Regions from separate parts of the Rhodococcus sp. NS-SX18 genome, predicted to be linked through region 3. Evidence: riboswitches for the same ligand, from Rfam matches in the RefSeq annotation. Region 3 holds a riboswitch; each other region holds the start of a gene.
What was found. A riboswitch is a leader RNA that binds a small molecule or an ion and turns the genes downstream of it on or off. The one in region 3 is predicted to bind S-adenosylmethionine.

Region 1: it holds a riboswitch for S-adenosylmethionine, as region 3 does, so the genes downstream of both, AC2IPW_RS16585 (bifunctional o-acetylhomoserine/o-acetylserine sulfhydrylase) here and AC2IPW_RS02815 (aminotransferase class V-fold PLP-dependent enzyme) in region 3, are expected to answer to the same signal.
Region 2: it holds a riboswitch for S-adenosylmethionine, as region 3 does, so the genes downstream of both, AC2IPW_RS24340 (ABC transporter substrate-binding protein) here and AC2IPW_RS02815 (aminotransferase class V-fold PLP-dependent enzyme) in region 3, are expected to answer to the same signal.

What each region holds. Positions count from the first base shown of each region.
Region 1 covers NZ_CM170633.1:3,575,573-3,586,019, forward strand. Annotated here, with positions in the region: gene trpS (tryptophan--tRNA ligase) at 1-123, opposite strand, end outside; gene AC2IPW_RS16575 (exodeoxyribonuclease III) at 196-999, opposite strand; gene AC2IPW_RS16580 (NADP-dependent isocitrate dehydrogenase) at 1,085-2,302, opposite strand; SAM riboswitch class IV at 2,569-2,684, shown strand; gene AC2IPW_RS16585 (bifunctional o-acetylhomoserine/o-acetylserine sulfhydrylase) at 2,771-4,096, shown strand; gene metX (homoserine O-acetyltransferase MetX) at 4,093-5,220, shown strand; gene AC2IPW_RS16595 (DUF3017 domain-containing protein) at 5,273-5,575, opposite strand; gene AC2IPW_RS16600 (bifunctional methylenetetrahydrofolate dehydrogenase/methenyltetrahydrofolate cyclohydrolase) at 5,580-6,434, opposite strand; gene AC2IPW_RS16605 (tRNA (cytidine(34)-2'-O)-methyltransferase) at 6,577-7,041, shown strand; gene idi (isopentenyl-diphosphate Delta-isomerase) at 7,166-7,687, shown strand; gene AC2IPW_RS16615 (hypothetical protein) at 7,910-8,110, shown strand; gene AC2IPW_RS16620 (rhodanese-like domain-containing protein) at 8,144-8,452, opposite strand; gene AC2IPW_RS16625 (DUF4349 domain-containing protein) at 8,445-9,284, opposite strand; gene AC2IPW_RS16630 (error-prone DNA polymerase) at 9,296-10,447, opposite strand, start outside.
Region 2 covers NZ_CM170633.1:5,285,226-5,295,672, forward strand. Annotated here, with positions in the region: gene AC2IPW_RS24325 (LLM class flavin-dependent oxidoreductase) at 1-543, shown strand, start outside; gene AC2IPW_RS24330 (NtaA/DmoA family FMN-dependent monooxygenase) at 540-1,898, shown strand; gene AC2IPW_RS24335 (MFS transporter) at 1,911-3,332, shown strand; SAM riboswitch class I at 3,378-3,472, shown strand; gene AC2IPW_RS24340 (ABC transporter substrate-binding protein) at 3,677-5,308, shown strand; gene AC2IPW_RS24345 (ABC transporter permease) at 5,312-6,343, shown strand; gene AC2IPW_RS24350 (ABC transporter permease) at 6,336-7,229, shown strand; gene AC2IPW_RS24355 (dipeptide ABC transporter ATP-binding protein) at 7,226-8,827, shown strand; gene AC2IPW_RS24360 (LLM class flavin-dependent oxidoreductase) at 8,817-9,920, shown strand; gene AC2IPW_RS24365 (NtaA/DmoA family FMN-dependent monooxygenase) at 9,935-10,447, shown strand, end outside.
Region 3 covers NZ_CM170633.1:605,673-616,119, reverse strand. Annotated here, with positions in the region: gene tilS (tRNA lysidine(34) synthetase TilS) at 1-153, opposite strand, end outside; gene AC2IPW_RS02850 (zinc-dependent metalloprotease) at 156-1,196, opposite strand; gene dacB (D-alanyl-D-alanine carboxypeptidase/D-alanyl-D-alanine endopeptidase) at 1,187-2,593, opposite strand; gene AC2IPW_RS02840 (inorganic diphosphatase) at 2,764-3,255, shown strand; gene AC2IPW_RS02835 (SRPBCC family protein) at 3,310-4,419, opposite strand; gene AC2IPW_RS02830 (crotonase/enoyl-CoA hydratase family protein) at 4,431-5,261, opposite strand; gene AC2IPW_RS02825 (2-oxo-4-hydroxy-4-carboxy-5-ureidoimidazoline decarboxylase) at 5,410-5,931, shown strand; gene AC2IPW_RS02820 (YbaK/EbsC family protein) at 6,027-6,500, shown strand; gene AC2IPW_RS02815 (aminotransferase class V-fold PLP-dependent enzyme) at 6,547-7,866, opposite strand; SAM riboswitch class IV at 7,933-8,048, opposite strand; gene AC2IPW_RS02810 (Pls/PosA family non-ribosomal peptide synthetase) at 8,294-10,447, shown strand, end outside.

The DNA.
Region 1 (10,447 bases), 2.5 Mb from region 3:
CCACTGCTGCAGCGCGCCGAGGAAGTTCCCGAGGTGGAACGAATCGGAGGTCGGCTGGATACCCGACAGCACCCGGGGCCGGGCGGTCGGCGTGGTGGTGTTCTGTTCTGCAGTGCTCGCCATGGTTGTCGATACTTTCACGTGCGGGAAGAGCCGCTCCCGGGAGGTCGGCTCCGATCGCGGGGTCCGCCCGGATCAGCGGAACTGCACGGTGACCGGGGCGTGGTCCGACCAGCGCTCGGCATAGGTGGCAGCGCGCTCGACGCGGGCCTCCTTCGCCCGGGCGGCCAGCCCCGCCGTCGCGAGGTGGTAGTCGATCCGCCAGCCGGCGTCGGTGTCGAACGCCTTGCCGCGGTAGGACCACCAGGAATACGGGCCGTCGACGTCGGGGTGCAGGGCGCGCACCACGTCGACCCAGCGGCCGTCGGCGAGGAGGGCATCGAGCCAGGCGCGTTCGCCGGGCAGGAACCCGGACTTCTTCACGTTGCCCTTCCAGTTCTTGATGTCGCGCTCGGTGTGGGCGATGTTCCAGTCCCCGCACACCACCATGTGCCGGCCCGCGGCCTCCGCCTCGGCGGCCCGGTGGTTCAGGTGCGCCGCGAACGACGCCATGAACCGCTCCTTCTCTTCCTGCTTCGGGGTGTCGGCCTCCCCGGTGGGCAGGTACAGACTGCCGACGGTCAGATCGCCGAAGTCCGCCTCGACGTACCGTCCGGAGGCCGCGAACTCGTCCTCGTCGAACCCGACGCGGGAGGAGTCGGCGGGGCGCCGCGACAGGATCGCGACCCCGGCACGGCCCTTGGCCTCCGATTCGGCCGACACGACGTACCACCCGGCATCGAGGGCCGGCGCGATCGCCGCATGGAACTGCTGCTCGGTGGCGCGCACCTCCTGCAGGCACACGATGTCGGCGGGCTCGGTGGCCAGCCAGGCGAGCAGTCCCTTGCCGGCGGCGGCACGGACGCCGTTGACGTTGACGGTGGAGACGACATGAGGCACGCCGGTCACCGTAGCGGACGGACCCGACCCGCAACGACGACGGGACGCCCCCGGCAGGGGCGTCCCGTCGTGTGCGGTCCGTGCGTCAGGCGCGAGCCTTCTGGAGGTTCTCGTCGAGCGCGGCGAGGAACTCCTCGGTGGTCAGCCAGGCCTGCTCGGGTCCGATGAGCAGGGCGAGGTCCTTGGTCATCTGGCCGGCTTCGACGGTCTTGATGACGACGTCCTCGAGCTGCTGGGCGAACTCGATCACCTCGGGGGTGTTGTCGAGCTTGCCGCGGTGCTCGAGACCACGGGTCCAGGCGAAGATCGACGCGATCGGGTTGGTCGACGTCGGCTTGCCGGCCTGGTGCTGCCGGAAGTGCCGGGTGACGGTTCCGTGGGCAGCCTCGGCCTCGACGGTCTTTCCGTCCGGGGTCATGAGCACGGAGGTCATCAGGCCCAGCGAACCGTAGCCCTGTGCGACGGTGTCCGACTGGACGTCGCCGTCGTAGTTCTTGCAGGCCCAGACGTAACCGCCTTCCCACTTGAGCGAGGAAGCGACCATGTCGTCGATGAGGCGGTGCTCGTAGGTGAGTCCGGCGGCGTCGAACTCCGCCTTGAACTCCTCCTCGTAGATCCGCTGGAACTCGTCCTTGAACATGCCGTCGTAGGCCTTGAGGATCGTGTTCTTGGTCGAGAGGTAGACCGGGTAGTTCTGCTGCAGGCCGTAGGACAGCGAGGCCCGCGCGAAGTCCTGGATGGACTTCTTGTAGTTGTACATCCCCATGACGACGCCGCCGTCCTCGGGAATCTGGCACACCTCGTGCTGGATCGGCTCGGAGCCGTCCTCCGGCGTGAAGGTGATGGTGACGGTGCCCGGGCGGTCGACCTTGAAGTCGGTGGCGCGGTACTGGTCGCCGAAGGCGTGACGGCCGACGATGACCGGCTTGGTCCAGCCCGGCACCAGACGGGGCACGTTCGAGATGATGATCGGGGCACGGAAGATGGTGCCGCCCAGGATGTTACGGATCGTGCCGTTGGGCGAACGCCACATCTTCTTCAGGCCGAACTCCTCGACCCGGGCCTCGTCGGGAGTGATGGTGGCGCACTTGACGCCGACGCCGTGCTTCTTGATGGCGTTGGCCGCATCCACGGTGACCTGGTCGTCGGTCGCATCGCGGTGCTCGATGCCGAGGTCGTAGTACTCGAGATTCACATCCAGGTAAGGATGGATCAGCTTGTCTTTGATGAACTGCCAGATGATGCGGGTCATCTCGTCGCCGTCGAGTTCGACGACCGTTCCCTCAACCTTGATCTTGGACATGTGCGCTTCGCGTCCTCCTAGGAAGTGTCCCTGGTCCCAAGTCGATCCCACTTTGTGGGTGCGATCGTGGTCGGCTCAATGAACCATTCATGGCGTGCTCACACGTACGGAACACGGTCCAAACAAGACGAGCGTACTGCTATTGCCCCGGCCCGCCAAGCGCACCCCCGGCTACCCGCGGGTAACTTTCGCCTGCTCAGGCGCCCTCCGCCGGCAGGTACGGGTCGCCTACCGAAGCGTCTGTTCGAGCCGCTAGACTCGCGCCAGGTCATGAGTACCAGCGTGAAGCCCCGGCTTGCTGGTCGGCAACCCTCCGGCCAGGGTGGGGTGCTCCGGGTGATGACCCGGTCGTCCGGCGACACGCCGCACGACAAGCCGGTCCGATGGAGGTATTCGTCATGAGGGTTGTGATCATGAGCTGTCGTCACTAGCCGCCCCGACCTCCCGACCACGGCCAGTAAGGACATCATGACCGACAGCGAGAACACCCGGCGCGAAGACGGCTGGAGCTTCGAGACCAAGCAGATCCACGCGGGACAGCCCGCCGGCGGCGACACCCGCGCCCGCGCCCTGCCGATCTACCAGACCACCAGCTACACCTTCGACAACACCGACCACGCCGCCGCCCTGTTCGGCCTGACCGAACCCGGCAACATCTACACCCGCATCATGAACCCCACCCAGGACGCGGTCGAACAACGCATCGCCGCCCTCGAAGGCGGCGTCGCCGCCCTGCTCCTCGCCTCCGGCCAGGCCGCCGAAACCTACGCCCTCCTCAACCTCGCCGCCGCCGGCGACCACATCGTCGCCAGCCCCTACCTCTACGGCGGCACCTACAACCTGCTGCACTACACCCTGCCCCGCCTCGGCATCGAGGTCACCTTCGTCGACGACCCCGACGACCTCGACCAGTGGCGCGCCGCGATCCGCCCCACCACCCGCGCCCTCTACGGCGAAACCATCGCCAACCCCAAGAACCACCTGCTCGACATCCCCGGCATCGCCGCCGTCGCCCACGCCCACCACCTGCCGCTGATCGTCGACAACACCGTCGCCACCCCCTACCTGATCCGCCCCCTCGAACACGGCGCCGACATCGTCGTGCACTCGGCCACCAAATACCTCGGCGGCCACGGCACCGCCATCGCCGGGGTCCTCGTCGACGGCGGCACCTTCGACTGGACCGGCACCGGCCCCGACGGCGCCCCCCGCCACCCCCAGTTCACCACCCCCGACCCCAGCTACCACGGCGTGGTCTACGCCGACCTCGGCGCCCCCGCCTACGCCCTCAAGGCCCGCGTGCAACTGCTGCGCGACCTCGGTGCCGCGGTCTCCCCGTTCAACGCCTTCCTCATCGCCCAGGGCCTCGAGACCCTGAGCCTGCGCATGGAACGCCACGTCGCCAACGCCGAGCGCGTCGCCGAATTCCTCGACCGCCGCCCCGAGGTCACCGCCGTCGCCTACGCCGGCCTGCCCTCCTCGCCCTGGCACGACCGCGCCCGGCACCTCGCCCCCCGCGGCGCCGGCGCCATCGTCACCTTCGAACTCGCCGGCGGCATCGACGCCGGCAAGCAGTTCGTCAACGCGCTGACCCTGCACAGCCACGTCGCCAACATCGGCGACGTACGCTCGCTGGTCATCCACCCCGCCTCCACCACCCACTCCCAACTCACCGCCGCCGAACAACTCGCCGCCGGCGTCACCCCCGGCCAGGTCCGCCTCGCCGTCGGCATCGAGAACATCGACGACATCCTCACCGACCTCACCACCGGCCTCGAGGCGGTCGCGTCTTGACGGCGCGCGTCGACCGGCGCCACGTGGAGCTGCCGCCGGAGGACGGCCGTCTCGGGACGGTCGACATCGGGCCGCTGACGCTCGAGTCCGGCGCGACCCTGCCCGACGTGACCGTGGCGGTGCAACGATGGGGCCGGCTGTCGCCGTCGCGCGACAACGTCGTCCTCGTCGAACACGCCCTCACGGGGGACTCGCACGTGACCGGGCCCGCCGGACCCGAACACCCGTCGCCCGGCTGGTGGACCGGGATGGTCGGTCCGGGCGCGCCGATCGACACCGACACGTGGTGCGTCGTGGCGACGAACGTGCTGGGCGGCTGCCGCGGCACCACCGGACCGGGTTCGCCCGCTCCGGACGGCAAGGCGTGGGGTTCCCGGTTCCCCGGCATCACGGTGCGCGACCAGGTCGCCGCCGAGGTCGCGCTCGCCGATGCGCTCGGCATCGACAGGTTGGCGGCCGTCACCGGAGGGTCCATGGGCGGCATGCGGACGCTCGAGTGGATCATCGGGTATCCGGAACGGGTGCAGGCGGCCCTCGTCCTCGCCGTCGGCGCCCGCGCCACCGCCGACCAGATCGGCACCCAGACCACGCAGATCGCCGCCATCACCGCCGACCCGGACTGGCAGGGCGGGGACTACTACGGAACGGGACGGGTGCCGCGGGCCGGGCTGGGCATCGCACGGCGGATCGCACACCTGACCTACCGGACCGAGGGCGAACTCGACACCCGCTTCGCCAATTCCCCCCAGGGAAGCGAAAACCCCTGGAACGGCGGACGATACGCGGTGCAGAGCTATCTGGAGCACCAGGCCGACAAGCTCGTCGCGCGGTTCGATCCCGGTACGTACGTCGCGCTCACCCAGGCGATGAACCGGCACGACGTCGGACACGGGCGGGGCGGTGTGGCCGCCGCACTCGGATCCACCCCGGTGCCGACGATCGTCGCCGGCGTGGACTCCGACCGCCTGTATCCGCTGCGGCTGCAACAGGAGATCGCCGACGGCCTGCCGGGCTGCGACGGGCTGCGCGTCCTCGAGTCCCGGGACGGTCACGACGGTTTCCTCACCGAGGCCGACGCCGTCGCCAAACTCCTGACCGAGCTCGTCACCCTCGCACGAGGCTGAGGGCCGCGCGCCGCCGGGCCGCGGCCCGGCGGCTCATCCGGTGCCGAGCGGCTCATCCGGTGCCGAGCGGATCGATCGAGACCGCCAGGGCGATGACGAGTCCGCCCACGACGAGGAGCGCGGACACGTCGAAGGCCCGGCTGCGCACGGCGAGCACACCGACCTGATCCTCGGGCACCCACAGGCGCAGCAGACCGGCGAGCAGGGTGGCGCTGCCGAAGACGAACGCGCCACGACGCCACCGGTCCGCCAGGACGAGGATCACCGCCGCGGCGATGACGACCGTCACCGCCAGCAACGGCAGGTTCCGCCGGGCCAGCCGCAACCAGCGCTCCGCGCCGGCCAGGTGCACCACGGGCTCAGCGGCCGGCGAGCTGTTCGGCTCGCTCGACCACGTTCGCCAGCAGGAACGCACGGGTCAGGGGGCCGACGCCACCGGGATTGGGCGACAGGAACCCGGCAACCTCGCCGACGTCGGCGGCCACGTCGCCGCGCAGGCCCTCCGGGGTCCGGCTCACACCCACGTCCAGGACCGCCGCACCCGGCTTGACCATGTCCGCGGTGATCAGTCCCGGCACACCCGCAGCGGCGACGACGATGTCCGCACGCCGTACTTCCGCTGCGAGGTCCTTCGTGCCGGTATGGCAGAGAGTGACCGTCGCGTTCTCGCTGCGGCGGGTGAGCAGCAGCCCGATCGGCCGGCCGACGGTGACGCCGCGGCCCACCACCACCACGTGGGCGCCCGCGATCGGCACCTCGTACCGGCGCAGCAGATGCACGATGCCGCGCGGGGTGCACGGCAGGGCCGCCTCCTTGCCGAGGACCAGGCGGCCGAGGTTGATCGGGTGCAGACCGTCGGCGTCCTTGTCGGGATCGATGCGCTCGAGCGCGGCGTTCTCGTCCAGGTGCTCAGGCAGCGGCAACTGCACGATGTAGCCGGTGCAGCCGGGGTCGGCGTTCAGCTCGTCGATCACCGCGTCGAGCTGCTCCTGCGTCGTGTCGGCGGGCAGGTCGCGGCGGATCGAGTTGATCCCGACCTTGGCGCAGTCGTTGTGCTTGCCGCGCACGTACGCTGCCGATCCCGGGTCGTCGCCGACGAGCACGGTGCCCAGGCCGGGGGTGATGCCCTTCGCCTTCAGCGCGGCCACGCGGGCCTTCAGGTCCTCGAAAATCTCGTCGCGGGTCGCTTTACCGTCCAGGATCGTCGCAGTCACAACCGTCATTGTCTCAGGTCGCCCGGCAACGTCGGACGCAGCCTCACCGGTCAGCCGCACGTCCGGCACCGCGCGGCTGTCCGCTCCGGGCGCGGTCGGTCCCCGGCGGCACCGCCGGAGGTGCAACTGGCAAGCTGAATCGGTGTTCCGAGTGATGTTCTACGAGCCGCGCATCCCACCCAACACCGGCAATGCGATCCGCATGGTCGCCGGGACCGGCTGCGAGCTGCATCTGGTGGGGCCGCTCGGATTCGATCTCTCCGAGCCGAAACTGCGCCGCGCGGGCCTGGACTACCACGATCTGGCGTCGGTGAGCGTGCACGAGGACCTCGAGGCCGCGTGGGCCGCGCTGCGGCCGGAGCGGGTGTACGCGTTCACCGCGCATGCGAGCGTGTCGTATGCCGCACTCGAGTACCGGCCCGGCGACGTGTTCCTCTTCGGGCCGGAACCCACGGGACTGCCCGACGAGGTGCTCGCCGATCCCCACGTCACGACCCGGGTGCGGATTCCGATGCTGCCGGGCCGGCGCTCGTTGAACCTGTCGAACGCGGCGGCGGTGGTCACGTACGAGGCGTGGCGTCAGCACGGTTTCGCGGGGGCGGTCTGAACCGGCCGGGCAACGGACCCATCCGCGCCGGGGGCGGCCCCGAATCCCCTTCGACGCCGCGCGGAGCCTCGTCGTGAGGAGACGCCGCAACTGTGGGAATGTGGAACGGGGAGGTGGAGACGTCGTGACTCTTGTCGTGCTGGTCGACCGCGACGGTCGGGAAGTGGGAACCGCCGAGAAGGTGGCAGCGCACCGCCCTCCGGCACCGCTGCATCGCGCCTTCTCGGCGTTCCTCCTCGATGCCGACGGCAACGTCCTGCTGCAACGCAGGAGCCTGGACAAGTACCACTTCGCCGGCCTCTGGGCCAACAGTTGCTGTGGGCATCCCCTCCCGGGTGAGAGCGTGCTCGACGCTGCGGCCCGGCGTAGCTGGGACGAACTGGGTGTGCGCCCGTCGGACCTGCGGGAAGTGGCCTCGGTCGTCTACTCCGCCCACGATCCGGACTCGTCGCTCATGGAGCACGAGTTCGACCACGTCGTCGTCGGACGCGTGCACACGGCTCCTCGTCCCGTTCCGAGCGAGGTGGCCGAGGTGCGGTTCCAGTCCCTCGCCGAGGTCGTGCGCGACGTCGAGCAGACCCCACAGGTGTTCGCGCCGTGGATGCCGCACGTCCTCGGCGCGGTGCTGCCGGCGCTGGCCCGTTAGGCCGCCCGCCCGGTCCCGGCGACGGGCCGGACGTCGGCGTCCCGCTTCTCGTCGCAGGAGAAACGGACGCCGCATCGAAATGTTATACGTCGTTATCATTTCGTGATTTTCCCGCGTCGGGTGTGACACCGGCGCCGGGGATTCTCGGTATCCGGACCACTCCGGGACACCCGGCGACGCGCTCGCCGCCCGGCAGTCGGACGAACGAGTCGGAGAACAGACATGGCGGCACCACACCTCCCCCACCGTCCGAAGAACCCGTCGGCACTGCTCGAGGATCCGCACGCCGGGATCGTCCTCGCGGGCGTCCTCACGGTCGTGGGTGTGCTCGCGGCGGTGGCGATGGCCGGTTCCGCGCTGCTGGCCGTCGCCCTCGCCGTCATCGTGGCCGGTGCCGTGGCCGTCGTCGCCGCCGCTGTCTGACGGCGCGGTGAGGACGCACTTCAGTGCGTTCGGTCAGACCCCGACTTCGATGTCGCGACCGGACTGCTGCCAGGCGACGGTGCCGCCGGCCACCGACACGGCGTTGATGCCGCGGCCGGTGAGATAGCTGGCGGCCTGCGAACTGCGTCCCCCGACCGCACAGATGACGTAGACCGTCTCCGCGTCCGGAATCTCGTCGGCGCGGGCGACGAACTCGCTGAGCGGAATGAGCGTCACTCCGGGCACCCGCACCTGCAGGTACTCGTCGCGCTCACGGACGTCGATGACAGGGGCACCGGCGGCGAGCGCGGTGTCCAGGGCGGCCAGGCCGACCTCACGCATCCTGGTCGTTCCTCTCCGGGTTCGGGACTGGTTCCGGTTTGCCCCGCCGCGCGACGAGCCGGACGATCACGTAGACGACGGCTGCGCACACGGCGAGAAACCCCACCCACGGTAACGCGACGCCCAGAGCGACCACCGACCCGGCCAGTGCCGAGCGCAGCGCGTCCCATCCGGCGAGGACTCCGTCCCAGAAGCTGTCCCGGTCCGCACGGCGCTCCGCCGAGATGTCCACGGTCAGCGTGGACAGCTCGATCTGGTCTGCGAGGTAGCGCTGCTGGGCGACGAGACCGTCGAGTTCGCTCTGACGCTGGGCCAGCGCGTTCTCGGCCTCGATGAGGTCGGCGGTGTTCGCGGCGGAGGCCATCAGTGCGCGCAACCGGTCCACGGACGACTGCAAGGCCGCGATCCGCGCCTCGAGATCGGTGTACTGGAGCGTGACGTCCTCGCGGGTGGTGGTCAGGCTGGTCACCTCGCCGAGACCGCGGATGTCCTCGATCGTCCCGGTGAGCCGGTCCGCCGGCACCCGGACGGTCAGCACACTGCTGGTGCCCGGCTGCTCGGTGACCGAGTCCACCCGCCCGCCCGCGGCCTCGACGAGCGTCACCGCCTGTCGTCCGGCAGCAATCGGATCGTCGGCACGCAGAACCAGGTAGCCGGTGACGATCTCCTTGCGCGCGGTGGGCTGCGCGTCCGCGGGTGCCGATTCGCGGGTGCCGTCGGACAGGGACGGCTGCGGCGGTGCGGCCGCGCTCCCGTCACCCGGCCCTTCCCCGCCTCCGGCGCATCCGGCGAGGAACAGCAGGGCGAGCAGGATCACCAGGGGGCGTCGCATGCCGCAGGATGCTAACGGAAGTCGCGGGACTTTCCGATGATGCGCAGATCCATGCGCTGCAACCGGTCCGCGACCACCGTCACCGCCCCTTCCGCGTTCTGCACCCGTCCGCGCACCAGCAGCGCCGGTGCGGTGTGCGCGAGCGTGCGGTACCGCGCCCACAGCCCCACGGAGCACACCACGTTCACCATCCCGGTCTCGTCCTCGAGGTTGAGGAAGGTCACACCCTCGGCGGTCGCGGGTCGCTGCCGGTGCGTGACCGCGCCTCCCACGAGTACCCGGGCCCCGTCGGCGACCTGCAGCAGCTGCGCTGCCGGCACGACACCGAGCGCGTCGAGCTGCGGGCGCAGGAACTGGGTGGGATAGCTGTCCGGGGAGATCCCCGTCGCCCACACGTCCGCGGCGGCCAGTTCGACATCGCTCATGCCGGGCAAGGCGGGGGCCTGCGTCGAAGCGCCGACGCCGGGCAGCCGGTCGGGCCGCTGCGCCGCCGCGGCGCTCGCCGCCCACAGCGCCTCCCGGCGGGTGATGCCGAAGCACCCGAGGGCTCCCGCCGTGGCGAGGGCCTCGGCCTGGGCGGTGCTCGGTTCGACCCGCCGGGACAGTTCCGGGAACGACGTGTAGGGTCCGTGCGCCGTGCGCTCGGCGACGATCCGTTCGGCGAGCGGGTCACCGAGGTGGCGGACCGCGCCGAGGCCGAGACGCACCTCGCGGCCGCGGTTCTCGGTGGTGGCATGGGCGAGGCTCACGTTCACGTCCGGCCCGTGGACCACGACACCGTGACGGCGGGCGTCGGCGACGAGGGACTGTGGGGAGTAGAACCCCATCGGCTGCGCGCGCAGCAGGCCCGCACAGAATGCCGCGGGATGATGCAGCTTGAACCACGCCGAATAGAACACCAGGGCCGCGAAACTCTGCGAATGACTTTCGGGGAAACCGAAATTCGCGAAGGCATAGAGCTTCTCGTAGATGCGGTCGGCAACGTCGCCGGTGATGCCGTGCCGCTCGCGCATACCGTCGTAGAGCCGGCCGCGCAGCCGTTCCATCTTCGCGGTCGAACGCTTGGCCCCCATCGCCCGGCGCAACCGGTCGGCCTCGGCCGCCGTGAACCCGGCCGCGTCGACGGCCATCTGCATCAGCTGCTCCTGGAACAGCGGTACCCC
Region 2 (10,447 bases), 800 kb from region 3:
GGACAGCCGGTGGTCGCACTGCTGGCCCACCGCGACCTTCCGTACGAACTGGCTTCGCGGCAGGCCGATCTGGTGTTCGTCACCCCGTCGGACACCCGCCGTGTGCGTGACCTCGTCGACGAGGTCACGGCGGCGGGCGTGCGGGTCGGGCGGGTCGGTGAACCGCTGCGGGTGTATGCGGACCTCGTGGTCTTCCTCGACACACCGCGCGAGAGCGGAGCCGAGCGGCTCCGGCGTCTCGACGCACTCGCGGGCAGCGCCTTCGACTCGGATGCACTCGTGTTCACCGGGTCGGCGGCCGAACTCGCCGACCGGATCGGTGAGTGGCGTCGACAGGGTATCGACGGCTTCCGGCTCCGACCCGGGGTGGCAGTCGACGACCTCGACGTCATCGTCGACGTGCTCGTCCCGATCCTGCAACAGCGCGAGTTGTTCCGCTCCGAATACCCCGGCACGTCCCTGCGCGGACTTCTGGATCTGCCGACCGACGTTCCCAACCGCTACGCCGTCACCACGGCCGGAACCGAAGGACACGACCGATGAGCACACGCAAGCAGGTCATCCTCGGGGCCTACCTCGGCGGTGTCAATCACCACACCGCATGGTGGGATCCCCGGGCAGGCAGCCAGATCGAGTTCTCGACCTTCGAGCACACCGCCCGTACCGCCGAGCGCGGCAAGTTCGACTTCTTCTTCCTCGCCGAGGGCCTCGTGCTGCGCGAGCGTGCGGGCCGGATCTTCGATCAGGACATCATCGGTCGGCCCGACACCTTCACGGTCCTCGCGTCGCTGGCCGCCGTCACGGACCACCTCGGCCTGGCCGCCACCATCAACGCGACCTTCAACGAGCCGTACGAGCTGGCTCGGCAGATCGCCTCTCTCGATCACCTCTCCGGCGGCCGGGCCGCGTGGAACGTGGTCACCTCCTTCGATGCCTTCACCGGGCGCAACTTCCGCCGCGGCGGCTTCCTGGATCGCTCCCAACGGTACGAGCGCGCGGACGAGAACCTGACGCTCATCCGTCATCTCTGGGATTCGTGGCGTAGCGACGACATCGTCGCCGACAAGGCCGGCGGCCGGTTCCTGCGTCGACCCGACGCCGGCACCTTCGCATACCACGGCAACCACTTCGACGTGCACGGCAGGTTCACGGTTCCGCGCAGCCCCCAAGGACGCCCGGTGATCCTCCAGGCCGGGGTGTCCCCGCAGGGCCGGGACTTCGCTGCCGCGAACGCCGATGCCATCTTCTCCCCGTACGGGAAACTGCCCGAGGCCACGGATTTCTACCGAGATGTCAAGGCCCGGGCGATCGCTGCCGGCCGCTCCGCCGACGACATCAAGATCCTGCCGTCGGCGAGCTTCGTGATCGGGGACACCGAGGCCGAGGCCGTCGAGAAGTACCACGAGATCCGTAACCAGCAGGTCACCGGGCAGACCGCCCTGATCCTGCTCGAGCACATCTGGAATCGGGATCTGTCCGAATACGATCCGGAGGGCCCGCTGCCGGACATCGATCCCGACCCCGACGCCGAGTCGATCATCCAGGGACGGGCCTTCGTCCACCAGGACCGGTTCGAGACCGTCGCACGGCTCCGCGCGATCGCGGAGGAGAAGAAGCTGACCCTGCGAGAGGTCGTGATCGACCAGTTCGAGCGCGGACCCCTCGTCGGTACCGCGGCACGGATCGCCGAGCAGATCGACGCCTTCGTGCAGAACGACGGCTCGGACGGGTTCATCCTCGGATCCCACCTCGTGCCCTGGGGACTCGACGACTTCGTCGACGAGGTGGTGCCCCTGCTGCAGGACCGTGGTGTCCTCCGCGCCGAGTACACCGGAACCACGCTGCGGCACAACCTCGGGCTGCGGGTACCGGCCGATCCGGTGGCGGTCGGCGGTTAGCCCCCCTCCCGCGTGACACTCACCGATCGGGCGCAGACGCCCCGGCAGACGACGTCGGTGGTGCCGGTCTGTGCGGCCGCCGGCTTCACCACCCTGCTCGATTCGTCGGTGCTGAACATCGGCCTCCCCGCCCTGCGGACCGGTCTCGACGCGGGCGTTTCACAGGTGCAGTGGATCCTGGCCGCATACTCGCTCAGCTTCGGTCTTGCGCTGGTCCCGGCAGGCCGGCTCGGCGATGTGGCCGGCCGGCGGCGGCTGTTCCTCGCGGGCATGACCCTCTTCGCGGTCATGGGAGTGTGCGGAGCTGTCGCGTCCGACCCCTGGACGGTCGTCGCCGCACGGGCCGGTCAGGGGGCCGGGGCCGGCCTGATCAGCGCGCAGGTGCTCGGGATCCTGGCCGAGAACTACACCGGCCCGGCGCGCGCTCGGGCACTGGCCGCCTACAGCACCGCCGGGGGCCTCGCCGGGCTGTGCGGTCCGCTCGTCGGGGGGCTGGTGCTCGGCGCTGCGCCCGGGGAGTACGGGTGGCGCGTTCTGCTGATTCTCAACGTGCCGTGCGCACTCGTCACACTCGTGCTGGCTGCACGCCGCCTGCCCCCGGATCGGGGACGACCGTCGGCCCGCAGCGGGGTCGATGCCGGGGGCCTCGCACTCCTCGCGGCGGCCACGACGCTGGTCATGCTGCCCGTGGTCTCCGATCCGGGTCCGGTGGGTGCGGTGTTCGTCGTCGGGGGAGCGGCGGTCTCACTCGCCACCTTCCTGTGGTGGGAACGCCGTGTCGCCGCGCGCGGCGGCAAGCCCGTGCTGCTTCCCGAACTGACCGGATCCGGCGGATACGTCCTCGGCACCTTGGTCGCACTGTTCTGGTTCGGTGCGGTGCTGTCCCTGAACACCGTCGTGAGCCTGTATCTCATCGAGGGGCGCGGCTATGCCGCTGTCCAGGCGGCCGCCGTGCTGTCCGCCGCTGCCGCCGCGATGGCCGTCGCCTCTGCCGTGGGGTGGCGGGTCGTCGCGCGATACGGCCGGGTGACGGTCGTCGTGGTGGTGGCAGCCGAGATCGCCGTCGTCGGTGGCTACGCCGCCGCTGTGCAGCACGAGGCCACGATGCCGGTGTTCGTGGCGCTGGCCGCTCTGTCGGGCCTCTCGGGTGGATTCGTGGATGCACCCAACCGGGCGCTGACGCTCGAGTCGTCACCGGAGGGCGGTCACGGTGTCGCGGCCGGGTTCCTGCAACTGTCACAGCGGTTGTCCGCGACGGTCGCCCTCGCCGCGGTGTCCGGCCTGTATCTGTCGGCGCTGGCGACGGACGGGGACGACTTCGCCGGTGCCGCGTCGGCCGGCCTCGCGGTGTGCGCCGCCATGCTCTCGGTGTCGCTGCTCTGTGCGCTCGCCGACCGGCGCCGTCGTGCCGGCGTCGGGTTTCGATCACTGTGAGCGAAAGGGTTCTCCGAACTCGTTCGCAACGCGTACGGTCACCGGGAACCATCCAGAGCGACCGAGAGACCCGGCTCGAGGACGTCGCAGCAACCCCCTGCCACCGCAGGTGAGGGTGCTACCGCCGGGAACGATGGAGGAGAAGGTATGGCAGGCGAGGGGTTCGTGGGTGCGTGGGCGCGCCTGCACGTCGACCTGTGCCGTCAGTGCTCGGGCCTCTGTCGCCCACGGTCCTGTCGCGCCTGAGCGGCGCCTTCCAGTCGAAGAACTACGACCGTCTGCCCGGCCGGTGGCATCGCGAAGCGCGGTGCCACCGGCGCCTCACGAGATCATGGAGTTCCCCGGTGCCTGTTCCGTTCACCTCTGCCGCCCGACGTCGCGCCGTCGCGGGCGCCACCGCCGCAATCCTCGCCGGTGGGCTCGCCGCGTGCGGCACCGACACGGCGGGCACTTCCTCCGGTGGCGGCACCCCGCAGCCCGGCGGCACCCTGCGCTACGGCCTGTCCCAGGCCCCCACGTGTGCCGATCCCGCGCAGGCCGGCAGCAACCAGACCATCTACGTCACCCGTCAAATCGTCGACTCGCTCACCGATCAGGACCCCGGGACCGGTGAACTGAAGCCGTGGCTCGCCGAAAGCTGGGAGGTGAACGGGAACGCCTCGGCGTTCACGTTCCGGCTGAAGGACGGCGTGACATTCAGTGACGGCACCCCGTTCACCGCGGAGTCGGTGAAGAAGAACTTCGACGCGATCGTCCAGACCCTCACCGGCGCCAAGGCAGCGCTGGCGGCGAGCTACCTGTCGGGGTACACCGGCACCACGGTGCTCGATCCGCTCACCGCCCAGGTGTCCTTCGCCGGTCCGAACGCGCAGTTCCTGCAGGCGTCGTCGACGCTGCAGCTCGGCTTCCTGTCCGACAGCGACGTCGCGAAGTCCGCGGAGGAACGCTGCGCCGGCAACCTGTCCGGCACCGGTCCCTTCGTCTACGAGGACTACCAGCAGGACAAGTCCGCCACGCTGGTCAAGCGCACCGGATACGCGTGGGGATCCGACGTGTTCGCGCACGACGGCGAGGCCTACCTCGATCGCATCGAGTTCACGATCGTCCCGGAGTCCGGTGTACGCACCGGCAGCCTCGCATCCGGCCAGCTCGACGCGATCAGCGATGCGCTGCCGCAGGACGCTTCCCAGATCGAAGGCAGCGGCGGACGGATCCTCACCACACCGAACCCGGGTGTTCCGTTCGGTTTCCAGCCGAACGTCACCCGTGGCGTCCTGACCGATCCGGCGGTGCGCGCCGCGATCGTGCCGGCCCTCGACCGCCAGGAACTCGTCGACACCGTCCTCGGCCCCGATTTCCGGCCCGCGACCAGCACCCTCGCCTCCCGCACCCCTGGCTACGTCGCGCTCGACGACGTCGCCTACGACCCGGAGAAGGCGAAGTCGATCCTCGACGCCGCCGGCTGGGTTCCCGGCCCGGACGGCATCCGTGCCAAGGACGGCAACCGCCTGTCCTTCTCGGTGTTGTTCAGTTCGGTGTTCGCCGGCAACCAGGCGATCCTCGAGCTCGTGCAGCAGCAGCTGCGCGGGGTCGGTATCGACCTGCAGCTCGACCTGGTCTCCACCCCGGAAGCCACTGCCCGGCAGGGTGCGAAGGACTTCGACGCCACCTACTACAACAGCACGCGCGCCGACGGCGACATCCTGCGCACCACGTTCGGACTCGACGGGCGCAACCTCAACAACCGCGGCCCGATCCCGGCACTGGACGAGGTCCTGTCTGCGCAGCTGCGCACCACCGACCCGGCCGAACGCGGCGAGCTGAGCGAGCAGGCACAGCAGCTCGTCCTCGACAACGGCCTGTGGCTGCCGACCGTGGAGCTGTCCCAGGCCATCGGTGCGGCGGGGGCGGTGCAGGACCTGAAGTTCGAGGCCTCCGCCCGGTTGCAGTTCTTCGACACCTGGCTGAGCGAGTAGACCATGGCCAGGTATCTCGGCTCCCGGCTCGTGCAGGCGCTGCTGGTGCTGTGGGCGGCGTTCACCGTCTCGTTCGGCGTGCTGTACCTGCTGCCGTCCGACCCGGTGAGCATCGCGGTCGACGGCGCCGGCAGCGGCACACCGGTGGATGCGGCCGCTGTCGCGCAACTGCAGGAGCGGTACGGGCTCGACCGGCCGTTGTCGGGGCAGTACCTCACTGCGCTGAGCAACGCCGTCCGGGGGGACTTCGGCATCTCGATCGTCACGGGACAACCCGTGACCGAAGCGATCGCCGCCGCCGTACCCAGCACCCTGGCCCTGGCCGCGGTCGCCCTGGCGCTCGCCGTGCTCCTCGGCACCTCGATCGCGTTCGTCGCCACGTACACGCGCGCCCGGTGGCTGCGCAGCACGCTGTTCTCGCTGCCGCCGCTCGGTGTCGCGGTTCCGACCTTCTGGGTGGGACTGCTTCTACTCCAGCTCTTCTCGTTCCGGATGAAGCTGCTTCCGGCATTCGGCGACCAGGGCATCGAGCATCTGGTGCTGCCCGCGATCACCCTCGCGCTCCCCACCGGGGCGGTGATCGCGCAGGTCCTCGCCGCGAGCCTGCAGACCACATGGCGGCAACCGTTCGTCGAAGCAGCTCGCGCCAAGGGCGCGTCCCGGTGGCGCATCCAGACCCGGCACACACTGCGGCTGTCCAGCATCCCCGCATTCACCATCGCCGGGGTGACGGTCGGTAACCTGTTGGCGGGGTCCGTGGTCGTCGAGACGGTGTTCTCCCGCGCCGGTGTCGGTCGACTGACCCAGACTTCGGTTCTGGCGCAGGATATTCCCGTAGTCCAGGGCATCGTGGTCTTCAGTGCGGTGATCTTCGTGCTCGTCAACCTCGCGGTGGACCTGGTCTATCCGCTCATCGATCCGCGCATCGCCGACGGCCGTCGCGGCGGCGGTTCGCCCTCGCATCCGACGCCCGCCGAGTTGACCACCGAACTCACCGGCTTCGCGGTGGAGGAGGAGAGGAAGGCTCATGTCTGACGTCCTGATCCGGGAACCGGTCGCCGCATCCGCGCAGGCCGCGGCCGGGCCACACGGACCGTCCCGGCTCCGGGGAGCGACGAGCGCCCTGCGCCGCTACGGGATTCTCGTGGTCTCGACGACTGTGCTGTTCCTCGCCGTCGGCTTCGCTCTGTTCCCTTCGGTCTTCGCGTCCGGTGATCCGCTGCAGGGCGTCCCGGCCGACAAGTTGCAGGGGCCGTCCGCGGCGCACTGGTTCGGCACCGACAACATCGGGCGCGACGTGTACACCCGGGTCGTGCACGGTGCGGGCCTGTCCCTGACCGCGACGCTCGTCGCCGTCGGAATCGCTCTCGTCGTCGGCTCGCTCGTCGGGTTGCTCTCCGGTGCGGTCGGCGGAGCGGTCGACGGGCTACTCATGCGGGTCGTCGATGTTCTGCTGTCCATCCCTGCACTGCTGCTGTCCCTGGCGCTCGTCACCGCCCTCGGATTCGGCACCATGAACGTGGCGATCGCGGTCGGCGTCGGGCTCGTCGCGAACTTCGCCCGCGTCATGCGGTCGGAGGTCCTGCGCGTGCGCCGCGCCCTGTACGTCGAGGCGGCGTTCGCATGCGGTGCCCGCTGGCACACCGTCCTGCGCCGGCACGTGCTGCGCAACTCGTACGCCCCCGTCGTCGCGCTCGCGGCGGTCGAGTTCGGCATGGCCGTGCTCGCCGTGTCGTCGCTGAGCTTCCTCGGCTTCGGCGCGGTGCCGCCCACCCCGGAATGGGGATCGTTGATCTCCGAAGGCAGGAACTACCTGGCCACTGCCTGGTGGATGACGACACTGCCCGGCCTGGTCATCGTGGCGGTCGTCCTGTCGGCGCACCGCCTCGGTCACGCCATCGAAGAACGGAGCACTCGATGACCGCGCCCCTGCTGGACGTACGCGACCTGCGGGTCGAGTACGGCAGCCGTCGCGACCCGGTCACCGCGGTGGACGGAGTCGGCTTCACGCTTTCCCGGGGTGAGGTCGTCGCGGTGGTCGGCGAGTCCGGTTCCGGCAAGTCGACGACCGCACATGCGATCCTCGGCCTGCTGTCGGGTAGCGGCCGGATCACCGGCGGTACCGTCACGTTCGACGGGCAGCGACTGGACTCCCTGCCCGAACGCGCCTTCGAGAAGGTGCGCGGTGCCCGCATCGGACTCGTGCCACAGGACCCCACCACGTCCCTGAACCCGGTCGTCCGCATCGGTGACCAGGTCGCCGAGGTCCTGCGTATCCACGGTCTCGCCGACCGGCGCACCGCGAAGACCGACGCGCGGCGCATCCTCGCGGAAGCCGGGCTCGACGATCCCGAACTCCGTGCCAGGCAGTACCCGCAGGACCTGTCCGGCGGGCAGCGGCAGCGCGTGCTCATAGGCATCGGGCTCGCATGCCGGCCGGACCTCGTCATCGCCGACGAGCCGACCAGCGCCCTCGACGTCACCGTGCAGCGGCGCATCCTCGACCACCTCGACAGCCGCATCGCCGAGACCGGTACCGCGGTCCTGCTCATCACCCACGACCTCGGCGTCGCCACCGACCGCGCCGACCGCATCGTCGTGATGAGCCAGGGCCGGATCGTCGAGGCCGGGCCGGCCCGGCAGATCCTCGAGGACCCCCGGCACGAGTACACCCGGGCGCTCGTCGCCGCCGCACCGAGCCTTGCCGGCGCCGCGGCCCGGCCCGGCCGCGGACCCGCGGAACCCCTGCTCACCGTGTCCGGGGTCTCGAGGACCTTCCGCATCGACCGGCGCACGTCGCTCGAGGCGGTGCGCGACGTCTCCCTCTCGGTTCCGCGCGGTCACACTCTGTCCCTGGTCGGCGAGTCCGGTTCCGGCAAGTCCACGGTGTCCCGCATCGCGATCCGACTGGAATCCGCCACGTCCGGGCAGGTCCGGTTCGACGGGCGGGACATCACCGCGCTGCGCGGCCGGGACCTGCGCGAGCTCCGCCGCCGGGTGCAGATCGTCCACCAGAACCCCTATGCGGCCCTGAATCCCAAGCTCCGCATTCGCGACATCGTGGCCGAACCGCTCGAAGCCTTCGGCATAGGCACGAAAAGCGAGCGCGCCGAACGTGTTGCGGAGCTGCTCGGGCAGGTGGCGCTGAGCACGGCACACCTCGAGCGCAGACCCGCGGAACTGTCCGGCGGACAACGACAGCGCGTTGCGATCGCCCGTGCGCTCGCGCTGCACCCGGAACTCCTCGTGCTCGACGAGCCCGTCTCCGCGCTCGATGTGTCGGTCCAGGCGCAGATCCTCGACCTGCTCGCCCGCCTGCAGGATGAGCTGGGGCTGAGCTACCTGTTCATCTCCCACGATCTTGCCGTGGTCCGGCAGATCAGCGACACCGTCGCGGTGATGCGGTCCGGCGAAATCGTCGAATCGGGAACCACTGCAGAGATTTTCGAAAGACCACAGCACGAGTACACGAAACTGCTGCTCGATGCCATTCCAGGGAAGGTTCGGCATGCCCGATAGTTCACAGTTGTTGCTCGCCCTCGAATTCCGCGGAACCGGCACGCATCCGCATTCGTGGCGTCGCACGGATTCACGCGCGGAGGACGTGTTCACCGCCCGCTACTGGGCGGATTTCGTGAGCCGTGCGGACCGTGCCGGCGTCGACCTGGCCTTCATCCCGGACTCGTTCGGTATCGACTCCGGTGCGGACACCGTGCGCGGCCGGCTCGAAGCGGTCGGCGTCGCCGCGCGCCTGTCCGCAGTCACCTCGCGGATCGGGCTGATCCCCACCGCGACGGTGACCCACACGGAACCGTTCCACGTGGCCAAGGCCGTACAAACCCTCGACCACACCACGGCCGGTCGTGCGGGGTGGCAGGTCGCCGTCTCCGAGGGCGAGGACCGGGCCGCCCTGTTCGGCCGCAAGGGCACCCAGGACACCGGCTCACTGTGGGCCGAGGCCGCCGAAGCCGCCGAGGTCGCGGCCCGCCTGTGGGACAGCTGGGAGGACGACGCCGAGATCCGCGACGTCGCCACCGGCCGGTTCGTCGACCGGGACAAGCTGCACTACATCGACTTCGTCGGCGAGCACTTCTCCGTCAAAGGTCCGTCGATCACGCCCCGGTCACCCCAGGGTCGGCCCCTCGTCGCGGTTGCGGTAGCGGACGAGAAGTCATTCGACTTCGCCGCGGAACGCGCCGATCTCGTGCGTATCGAGGCCGCCGACCTCGGGTCCGCCGCGAACCTGGCCGAGCGCCTGCGCGCGCAGGCCGGTGATCGGCGACCGGCGGTGCTGCTCGACATCGACGTGCTGCTCGCCGCGGACGACGCCACCGCCGCCGCGGACCTGGCCCAGCTCGAGAACTGGGCCGGCGCTGCCTACACGCCGGAGTCGCTGTTCTACCTCGGCGGCCCGGCCGGGCTGCTCGCACTCCTCGGGGACGTGGACGGCCTGGACGGCGTGGTGCTACGTCCGCTGGCCCTCGCCGGTACGGTCGCGGCGCTCACCGAACGGGTCCTGCCGGTGTTGCGGCCACAGGTCCCGACGTCCACCGGAACCCTGCGGGACCGTCTCGGCCTGCCGCGCCCCGCCAACCGCTACGCCACCGCCTGAGGAGGACGATCACCATGCCGCAGAACACCGTTCGAAAACAAGTCCACCTGGCCGCGCACTTCCCGGGCGTCAACAACACGACCGTGTGGGCGGATCCCGAATCGAAGAGCCAGATCGACTTCGAGTCCTTCCTGCACCTGGCCCGGACCGCAGAACGCGGACTGTTCGACTTCTTCTTCCTGGCCGAGGGACTGCGGCTGCGCGAACACCGCGGCCGCATCCACGATCTCGACGTCGTCGGTCGGCCCGACACCCTCACAGTTCTCGAGGCCCTCGCCGGTGCGACGACCCACCTCGGGCTCGCGGGCACGATCAACACCACCTTCAACGAGCCGTACGAACTGGCCAAGCAGTTCGCCACCCTCGACCATCTGTCCGACGGCCGCGCCGCGTGGAACCTCGTCACCTCCTCCGACGCCTTCACCGGTGAGAACTTCCGGCGTGGCGGCTATCTCGACCACTCGCAGCGCTACGTCCGCGCCCACGAGATCGTCGACGTCACCCGGCGGCTGTGGGACGGCTGGCGA
Region 3 (10,447 bases):
GGCAACGGCGGCGACGGTCAGAGCCGACGAGTCGGCGCCGCCGGACAGGCCGACCGCGACGGACCGGCCGTGGTCCGCGACCCAGCGCCGGACGGCCAGACGCACCTCGTGGACGGCCGGGGTCTCGGGCGGGAGCGGTCGCTCGGACGACACCGTCAGGCCAGTACCCGTGCGATCCACGCGTCGGGGTCGTCGATCTCGGCGAGGGTCGGCATCGCGTCAGGTCCGCTCCAGACGGTGTTGAACCGGGCCATGCCCACCCGTTCGACGACGGTGTCGACGAACTTCTTGCCCTGCACGTACTGGGCCATCTTGGCGTCCATCCCGAGCAGTGCCCGGACGATGCGGTGGACGGGGTTCACCGCGCGTCGGCGACGGTTGTCGAACGCGCGCCGGATCTGCGCGACGGCGGGCACCACGGAGGGCCCGACGGCGTCCATCACGTGGTCGGCGTGGCCTTCGAGCACGGTGCCCAGGGCCAGCATGCGGTCGAGGGCGGTGCGCTGGGGCTCGGACTGCACCGCCCGGACGAGACCGAGCACACCTCGCTCGGCCATGGGTTTCTCCTCGCCCGGCCGGCGATCGCGCAGGACCCCGGTGATCCGGGCGGCGAGATCGGTGAACGACTCGTCCACGGTCCGGCCCAGCTCCGCCGCCGCCTCGCGCATCAGATCCGCCATCCACGGGGCCTCGGCGAACTGCACGCGGTGTGTGACCTCGTGCAGGCACACCCACATCCGGAAGTCGGCGGTGGGCACCCGCAGCGCCCGCTCGACGGCAACGACGTTCGGGGCGACGAGCAGCAGCGACCGCGAGAAGGGGTCGTACTGACCGAGCACGGCGGTGGACAGGTACGCGAGCATCGCGCCGGCCTGCATGCCCGCGGGCTTGCCGACCCACCGCCCCTCGGCAGGCCCGGAACCGGTGAGGTCCGCCATCGACCTGGCGGCGGCGTGCACCCATTCGGACCGGTCGACGACCGTGGCGGGCGGGACGTCTCGGCCGTCGCCGAGGCCGGTCAGCTCCCGCACCGGTGGCTCGGCGCGGTCGGCGGCCGAGGCCAGCTCGGCGACGACGGTTTCGGCGGTGTACCGCGACATCGCCGGGCCCGGCCGGGTCAGGCGTGCTCCGACCCCGGCCGCGAACTTCCAGTCGATCGCGTCACCCAGCATCCGGTCCCGGTCGGTCATCGGCATCCGCATCCTCGGAGGGTCGCCGCCACCGCGTCGAGGGCAGGTCGGCTCTCGCCCGGCGGACGGTCGTTGGATAACAGGGCGAACGTCAGCACCCGACCGTCGGTGTCGACGACGAATCCGGTCAGGCCGCTCGCCTGCGACAGGGTGCCCGTCTTCGCGCGGACCCAACCCGCCCCGTCGCGGTTGGTCGAGGCGTAGCGCTCCGAGAGGGTGCCGGTGGCGCCCGCGACCGGCAGGTAGTCCAGCATCGGGCGCAGCGACGCCTCTTCGGTTCCGGCGGCGGCGGCCATCACCGCGTCGAGCAGCCGAGCGGGAATCCGGTTGTCCACGGACAGCCCGCTCACGTCGTGGAGGGTGAGCCCGGTCAGGTCGAATCCCGCCTCGCGCAGGACCGTGGAGACGCTGTCGACCGCGCCGCGGAAGGACGGCTCGACGCCCTCGGCCGCGGCGATCTCGCGGCCGACGGCCTCGGCAAGGACGTTGTCGGAGTAACTCATCATCTGCCCCAGCCGATCGCGCAGCGGTGCCGACTGCACCGCGGCCAGCGGGGCCGCTCCGGGCCGGACTGTCCCGGGGGCGACCCGGGCAGGGTCCGCGCCGAGCGCGGCGGCGAGGGCCCGGCCGGCGTCGAGGGCGGGGGTGGGGGTGCGCGGCGACTCGTCCTCGAGGGGGTTCAACCGGCCGCCGTCGAGCATCACCGGTTCGATCGGCGCCACGGAGCCGCCGGCGATGTCGGCGGGAAACCAGCCCGTGGCCAGGGAGTCGCCGGCGTAGGCGCCGGTGTCGACGAGCACCGTGTCGACGGCCGCGCCGCTGCGCTGGATCTGCTGCACGAGGTCGGCGATGCGCGGGGCGCCGGCGTAGAAGCCGGACTCGCCGAGGGGACGGGCGGTGAGGGTGGGATCGCCGCCGGCGACGAGCACGATCTCCCCCGGCCGGCTGCCCTCGACGACCTTGGTGGTGACCCGGTGTTCGGCGGGCAGGGCGAGCAGCGCGGCAGCGGCGGTGAGAACCTTCGTCGTCGACGCCGGGATCATCGGCCGGGCCGGGTCCTTCGACCACAGCACGGTGCCTGTGGCGGCGTCGGTGATCGAACCGGTGAAGTTGCCCAGTCCCGCATTCCCCAGCGCCGGCGCGAGCGCGGCCGCCAGGGCGGGACCGGCGGGGGCGGGGGCGTCTGCCGGTACCGGGGCCACCTGCGGGGTCGCGGTGACGGGCGCCGGTGCCGGCGCTATGGCGGCGGCAGCCTCGCCGCTGCGGAAGTCGGAGAGCGCGAAGGCCCCTCCCACGAGCAGCGCGACGGTCCCCGCTGCCCAGATGGTGAACAGGATCCGGAGGTTCCGGCGGCGCCGTCCCGCCAGTGTGCCCAGCTTCTTCTTGCCCTGCCCCGCCAACACGCCTCCGCTGTGTCGAATCCCGCGGCGTTCGCTCTGGCGAATCCCGCGCCCTGGTGACCGCCCCGGTGGTCCGGCACCTGCGCCACCAGCGTAGCGCCGACCCGTTATCCTCTGTGCGGACCATCACCGCAGATACGGCAGTCGTATCGATCTACAAGTGAGGACACGGCGTGGAGTTCGAGGTCACCATCGAGATCCCCAAGGGGCAGCGCAACAAGTACGAGGTCGATCACGAAACCGGCCGCGTGAAGCTGGACCGCTACCTCTACACCTCGTTCGGCTACCCCGCCGACTACGGCTACATCGAGAACACCCTCGGCGAGGACGGCGACCCGCTGGACTGCATGGTGCTGCTCCCCGAGTCCGTGTTCCCCGGCGTCATCGTCGAGGCCCGTCCGGTGGGCATGTTCAAGATGGTCGACGAGGCCGGCGGCGACGACAAGGTCCTCGCCGTGCCCGCGGGCGATCCGCGCTGGGACCACGTCAAGGACATCAGCGACGTCTCGCAGTTCGAACTGGACGCGATCAAGCACTTCTTCGTCCACTACAAGGACCTCGAGCCGGGCAAGCACGTCGAGGCCGCGGACTGGGTCGGCCGCGCCGAGGCCGAGGCCGAGGTCTCCGCGTCGATCGAGCGCCTGAAGGCGAACGGCGGGCACTGACACCACGCGTCGTTCGGGCTCCGCGGCCGCCGGCTGCGGAGCCCGAACGCGTTCTCAGCCGCTGCGCTCGATCGCGTCCCGGATCTCGGCGAGCCGGTCGAGCAGGCGCGGCCGGAGCTGGGCGTCCACCCGCGCCGACCACGGCCGCAGCAGGCGCGGCAATCGCAGGACGAAGTGCTGCCGCAGGAGACATCCCTGCGGGGTGGACTCGATCCGGTAGTCGAGGTGGCCGGTGAACCAGGCACTGCGGAAGTCCATCGCGAGCAGTTCCGGGTCCTCGATCGCGGTCACGACGCTGTCGACGGACATCCACCAGCCGGGTGCGAGCCGCACCCGCTCGTGCCACCGGGTGCCCTCGACGGTCGGACCGGACGGGGACTTGTCCATCCGGACGCCTGTGCGCGCCGGTGCACCCACATGGTCCTGCACGTCGGCGAGCAGCGCGAACACTTCCCCGGCGGGTCGGCGCACCGGGATATGCAGTTGGATATCCGTTGGGGTGCAAGGACTTTCGTCGGCCGGCGGGTCACCGCCCCGGCGGCGCCGCGCGTGCCGCTCGGCGCGGTCCCGGATACCGAGCAGCATCCGCCGGGACATCACGAAGTCGCCCGCGTCCATGAGGACGGCCCAGCCGACCGCGAACGGCGACGGGGGGATCCGGAATCGCACGCGATGCACCAGCCGGCTGTGTCCGGGCCCGTCCGGACGTAACGCCAGCGCGGCGGTGACCGCACCCCCGTCGTGCGAGTGGGCGTACACGAGGGAACGTCCGGGGTCGATCGACTCCACCCGGAAGGCGGCCGGGGAACCCGCGACCAGCCGGACCGGGTCGCCGACCTCGAGCCGCTGCAGTTCTGGCCGGATCTCCCGGGCGCTCGGCTTCCCGCCGTTGTCGACGAAGTCGTAGCTGTACCAGCCGGCACGGTCCCCGGCGCCCATCTGGACCAGCCACGGCCACACGTCCACCGGCTCGGCTGCGATCGACACCGCTCGGGTTGCCGACCAGTGGGGCCGGGGCAGGATCTCGTCCCCCGGCATCCGTCCCGCCACCTCGGTCCCCGTCGCACCCCAGTGCAACTGCCAGGGCCGGTAGGCCGTCAGATACGCCAGTGGGACGGCCGGCACCAGCCGACCGCCCCACGTCAGGACCGGATGCCTTCGCACCCGTCCATCCTCTACCGGCCCCGGAACTCCGGGGGCCGCTTCTCGAAGACCGCCGCGACGGCCTCGGTCAGGTCCTCCGACGGCAGGAACGCGGCGTTCCAGGCCGCGACGTAGCGCAGGCTGTCATCGACACGCGGCGAGCGGCTGTGGTCGAGGACGGCCTTGATGCCGTGCACGACCAGCGGCGGATTCGCCGCGATCTCGGCGGCGGTGGCCTGCGCGGCGGCCAGGACGGCGTCCGCGTCCTCGAAGACGTCGTTGACCAGGCCGATCTTCTCCGCGCGTGCCGCGTCGATGTCCTTGCCGGTGAGGGCCAGCTCACGCAGGTGCCCGTCGCCGATGATGAGCGGCAGGCGCGCGAGGCTGCCCACGTCGGCGACCATCCCGACCTTGACCTCGCGGACACTGAACTTCGCGTCGGCACTGGCGTAGCGGATGTCGGCCGCGGAGATCAGGTCGACGCCGCCGCCGATGCACCAGCCCTGCACGGCGGCGACGACGGGCTTACGGCAGTCCGCGACCGCGGTGATCGCCGCCTGCATCCGCTTGACCATCTCGTGGAACTCGGTTCGCGGGGCGGCCAGCGCCTTGTCGGCGAGGACCTTGCCCAGGTCGCCGCTCATGGCGGGCAGGTCGAGACCGAAGGAGAAGTGCTTGCCGGCACCGGCGAGCACGACGGCACGCACGTCCGGATCCGCGTCGAGCTCGCCGAACAACAGCGGCAGCTCGGTCCAGAAGTCGGGGCCCATGGCGTTGCCTTTGCCCGGACCGACGAGGGTGACGAGCGCGACGTGGTCCGCGACGTCGACCGTGAACGCTTTCCAGCGAGATTCCTGAGTCATTACTCGAGAGTAATATGCGGGCGCCGCTCCGCTGTCACGGACCGCTCGTTACAGCCCGGAAAATTCCGCGCTCTGCCCCTGGTGGCCGCCACGGCGCGGACGGATCCTGGGGGTAACGAACGGTCCGGCCCGCAGAGGAGCGACTGTCATGCTGATGCACCAGGGCATCGGTCTGGGTGCCTTCAACGCCCTGTCCCGGCGGGGCGCCACCCATGCGCTGTACGAGTGCTGCGCGTCGCTCACCTGGGCCCAGGCGGTCGCGGCGGGACGTCCCTATGCGAGCTACTCGGAACTGTTCGCCCGCGCCGACGCCGCCCTGTTCTCCGCGAGCGACGCGGAGATCGCGGAGGCCCTCGATTGCCACCCGGTGGTGGGCCGCCGGCGCGGCAGCACCGCCTCGCGGCTCGAGCAGTGCTCGCTGTGGGACGAGGACGAGGCCTTGACGGCCGCGATCACGGCCGCCGCCGCCGCCTACGAAGAGCGCTTCGGGTACCGCTATCTGTGGTGCCCGCAGGGCCGCGGACTGCAAGAACTGCTGACGGACCTGAACCACCGGCTCGCACACGACCCCGAGGCGGAACGCAAGGTGTGCACGGAGGAACTCGCCAAGATCACCCGCACCCGGCTCGAGCGCATGCTCGGACCCGAGGACGGCTTTCCGCCGTATTGACCCCCGACTGTATCGACTCCGACCGTATCGACCTCGGCCGCGGCCGGACCTGCCGATCGGAGCCACGGACGGCGGCGGACTCCTAGGCTGGAACCATGTCCGGGACACTGCATCCGAATGCCGCTCGGGTAGCCGACACGCTCATCGCGCGCGGTCACCACGGGTTGATCACGACCCAACCGGAGTCGGTGCACACCGCCGAGCAGGCGGCGGCCGCGCTCGGGGTCGACGTGGGAGCGATCGTCAAGTCGCTGGTGTTCCTGCTCGACGACGAACCGGTACTGCTGCTGGTCTCGGGTGCCCACCGGGTGAATCCGGAACGAACCGGCAAACGCCTCGGCGGTGCGCTCGTCGCGGCGCCCCCGGACGTGGTCACCGAGGTCACGGGTCAGCCCGTCGGCGGCGTGGCACCGCTCGGGCATCCGACGAACCTGACCACGTACGTCGACACCGCCCTGGCTGCTTTCCCCCAGCTCTGGGCCTCCGGCGGGCATCCACGCACGCTGTTCCGCACGACGTTCCGCGAACTGATGCGCATCACGGCAGCCGTCGACGTCGACGTCGACTAGACCTGCCGGTCCGGACGGCCGGTGCGGCAGTCCGCCCGGGAAGCGGTCAGCTGCACTGCGCCGCCCCGGCGGTGGACTCCGCCAGGCCCGGACGGGTCTCGGGCGACGGCCCCCACAGGCCGTCGGTCTTCGCGTAGGTCCAGCCGGGACCGGCATCCACCAGCGTGTGCAGCGCGTCGAGCAGACGATCCACGTCGGCGGAGGAACTGCCGAGACCGAGCGAGGCACGAACCGCGCCGGCGGGCAGTCCGACCCGGGCGAGCAGCGGGTGCGCGCAGAACCGGCCGTCGCGCACCCCGATTCCGTGTTCGGCGGAGAGATACGACGCCACCTCGCCGGGCTCGAAGCCGGCGACCGTGAAGGTGACGATGCCGACGGAGTCCGGGGAGTCGCTCCACAGCCGCAGGATCTCGACGCCGTCGACGCCGCGCAACCCGTCGAGCAGGCGCCGGCACAACGCCTGCTCGTGCACGGTGGCGGCATCGGCGTCGAAGCCGGCGAGCGCGTCGCACGCTGCGGCGAGCGCCGCGACACCGAGCACGTTCGGTGTGCCCGCCTCGTGTCGCGCTGGGGCACAGGCCCATTCGGTGTGATTGAGACTGACGTCGCGGACCGCACCACCCCCTGCGAGGTACGGTTCCGCGACGTCGAGCCAGTCCCGGCGCCCCACCAGAGCACCGGCACCGAACGGAGCGTAGAGCTTGTGCCCCGAGAATGCGAGGTAGTCGACGCCGAGCGCGGTGAGGTCGATCCGCCGGTGCGGAACCAATTGTGCTCCGTCGACGAGGATCCGGGCACCGCAGGCGTGCGCGACGTCGGCGAGTTCGGCGATCGGGAGGACCTCGCCGGTGACGTTGGAGGCGCCGGTGACGGCGAGCAGCGCAGCAGGCCTGCTGCACAGTTCGGCGACGAGCCGGCGGACGGTCTCGGCGACGGTGTCGGCAGCCTCGACTACGCGAGCATTCTTCCAGGGCAACAGGTTTGCGTGGTGTTCGACGTCGAGTACCACCACGTCGCCGGGCACGGCTCCGGCCAGGAGGTTGAGCGAGTCGGTGGTGTTGCGGGTGAAGACGACCACTTGATCGTCTGCGGCGCAGACGAATCGGGCCACGGATTCGCGGGCCTGCTCGTAGCTGGTGGTGGAGATCCTCGAGGCGTAACCGGCACCGCGATGCACGCTGGCGTAGTACGGCAGGAGTTCGGCGATCCGCTCGGTGACCGCTTCGAGGGCCGGCGCGCTCGCCGCGTAGTCGAAGTTGGCGTAGGTGCAGGCACCGCCCTGCACCAGGGGTACCTGAAGATCACATCCGGTGACCCGGGCGAACGGTGCGATACAGGTGTCGGCGGTCAGTACAGCGGCAGTCATGACGTTCCCTCGTCGTTCAGGGATTCGCCGGTGGTCGCCTCGTCGCTCGAGTGCGATCACGGTCCGAATCCGCGCTTGCCGTGTCCGGTGTGGAAACACGGCCAGGTCGTCACCCGGAGCACCCCACCGCGGAGGAGGGTTGCCGACCAGCTAGCCGGGGCTTGTCGCTGGTTCTCGTGACCTGCGGAAGAGGATGGCAAAAGCGCGCACGGATGTCAAACCGGGATCGCACCGTCCGTCGTCCGGCACGCGAATCCCCAGGGAGAGGCGGTTTCTCGCCCAGAACCGGACAGCGGCCGGGATTCCGGCGCCCGGGAGGCGGAGAAATTCCACCGCGCGCGTGGGCACCGACACACCCGATGTTCACCCTCCGTCCACCTGACCGTGAGATAACCGGACGTACGCACCACCAGGCCGAGAGAAGGACATGCGATTGCCTGCCCAGCCCACGACGGATTCGGATCGGTCGTATCGCATCCCCGAGGAGTTCCTCCGCTCCTCCCATGCCCCGGCCCCTCGCACCCTCGTCGACATCCTGCGTGCCACCGCCGACACCCACCCGGACGCTCCGGCCGTCGACGACGGATCCGTCACCCTCAGCTACACCGAACTCGTCGAGGAGGTCGTCGCCTGCTCCTACCGGCTCGCCGACGCGGGAGTCGGGGGCGGGGACCGCGTCGGCGTGCGCATGCCGTCCGGCTCCGCGGACCTGTACGTGACGATCCTGGGCATCCTCGCCGCCGGCGCGGCCTACGTGCCGGTGGACGCCGACGATCCCGACGAACGCGCCGAACTCGTGTTCGGGGAAGCGCAGGTCACCGCCGTCGTCACCGCCGACGGCATCGGCCCGGGCACCGCGCCGCCGTCGCCGCAGCCGCAGCTGCGCGGTCCGCGTCTCGACGACGCCGCCTGGATCATCTTCACCTCCGGATCCACCGGCACCCCCAAAGGGGTCGCGGTCAGCCATCGCAGCGCCGCCGCCTTCGTCGACGCCGAGGCCCGGCTGTTCCTGCGCGAGAACCCGATCGGCCCCGGCGACCGCGTACTGGCCGGGCTGTCGGTCGCGTTCGACGCGTCCTGCGAGGAGATGTGGCTCGCGTGGCGGCACGGCGCGTGCCTCGTCCCCGCGCCCCGCTCGCTCGTGCGGTCCGGGATGGACCTCGGACCGTGGCTGGTCTCCCGCGACATCAGCGTCGTCTCCACCGTTCCCACCCTCGCGGCGATGTGGCCCGCCGAGGCGCTCGAAGCGGTGCGGCTGTTGATCTTCGGTGGGGAGGCCTGTCCGCCGGATCTCGCCGAGCGGCTGGCTGTGCCCGGGCGCGAGGTGTGGAACACGTACGGGCCCACCGAGGCCACCGTGGTCGCGTGTGCGGCGACGATGGACGGCACCGGCCCGGTCCGCATCGGCCTGCCGCTCGACGGCTGGGACCTCGCCGTGGTGGACGGCGAGGGCCGGCCCGTCCCGGAGGGCGGCACCGGCGAACTCGTCATCGGCGGCGTCGGACTGGCCCGCTATCTGGACCCGGCCAAGGACGCCGAGAAGTACGCTCCCATGCCCACCCTCGGCTGGGACCGCGCCTACCGCAGCGGCGACCTGGTCACCCTCGACCGCGCGGGGCTGCTGTTCCAGGGACGTGCCGACGATCAGGTCAAGATCGGCGGCCGGCGCATCGAACTCGGCGAAGTCGACAACGCTCTGCAGAACCTGCCCGGCGTCGCCGGCGGCGCGGCCGCCGTACGCAAGACCGCGGCCGGGCACTCGATCCTCGTCGGCTACATCGCCAGCACCGACCCCGAGTTCGACCTCGCCTCCGCGCGCGACCTGCTCGGCGAGCAGCTGCCGGCGGCCCTGGTCCCGAGACTGGCGCTGGTGGACGAACTGCCCACCCGGACCTCCGGCAAGGTGGACCGCAATGCGCTTCCGTGGCCGCTGCCCGGCGCGGAGGCCGCCGCCGCCGAGGCTCTCGGCCTCGACCCGACCGCCGAGTGGGTCGCCGGGCTGTGGGTGTCGATTCTCGGCACCCCGATCGAGAGCATCGACGACGACTTCTTCGAACTCGGCGGCGGCTCCCTCGCCGCGGCCCAGCTGGTGACGGCCCTGCGCGAACGCTATCCCGCGATGACCGTCGCCGAACTGTACGACCATCCGCGACTCGGCTCGCTGGCCGAGTACCTCGACGACCTCGCGCCGTCAGCTGTGGTCGCCCCGCGGCAGGTGACCCCCGTTCCGCGCCGGGCACAGCTGCTGCAACTCGCCGTCACGGTGCCACTCACCACTCTTACGGGGCTGCAGTGGGTGACCTGGCTCGCGATCGCGAACAACGTCTTCTCGCTGTTCGTCGACGTGCCGTGGCTCGCTCCGGCGTCGTGGTGGTGGGTGACCGTCGGCATCCTGCTGTTCCTGACCCCGCTCGGCCGCATGTCCGTCGCCGTCGCCGGGACGCGGCTGCTGCTGCGCAACCTGCAACCCGGCACCTACCGGAGGGGCGGCAGCGAGCATCTCCGGCTGTGGACGGCGCTGCGGCTGTCGGAGGCCAGCGGTGCAGTGAACCTGTCCGGGGCGCCGTGGATGCTGTACTAC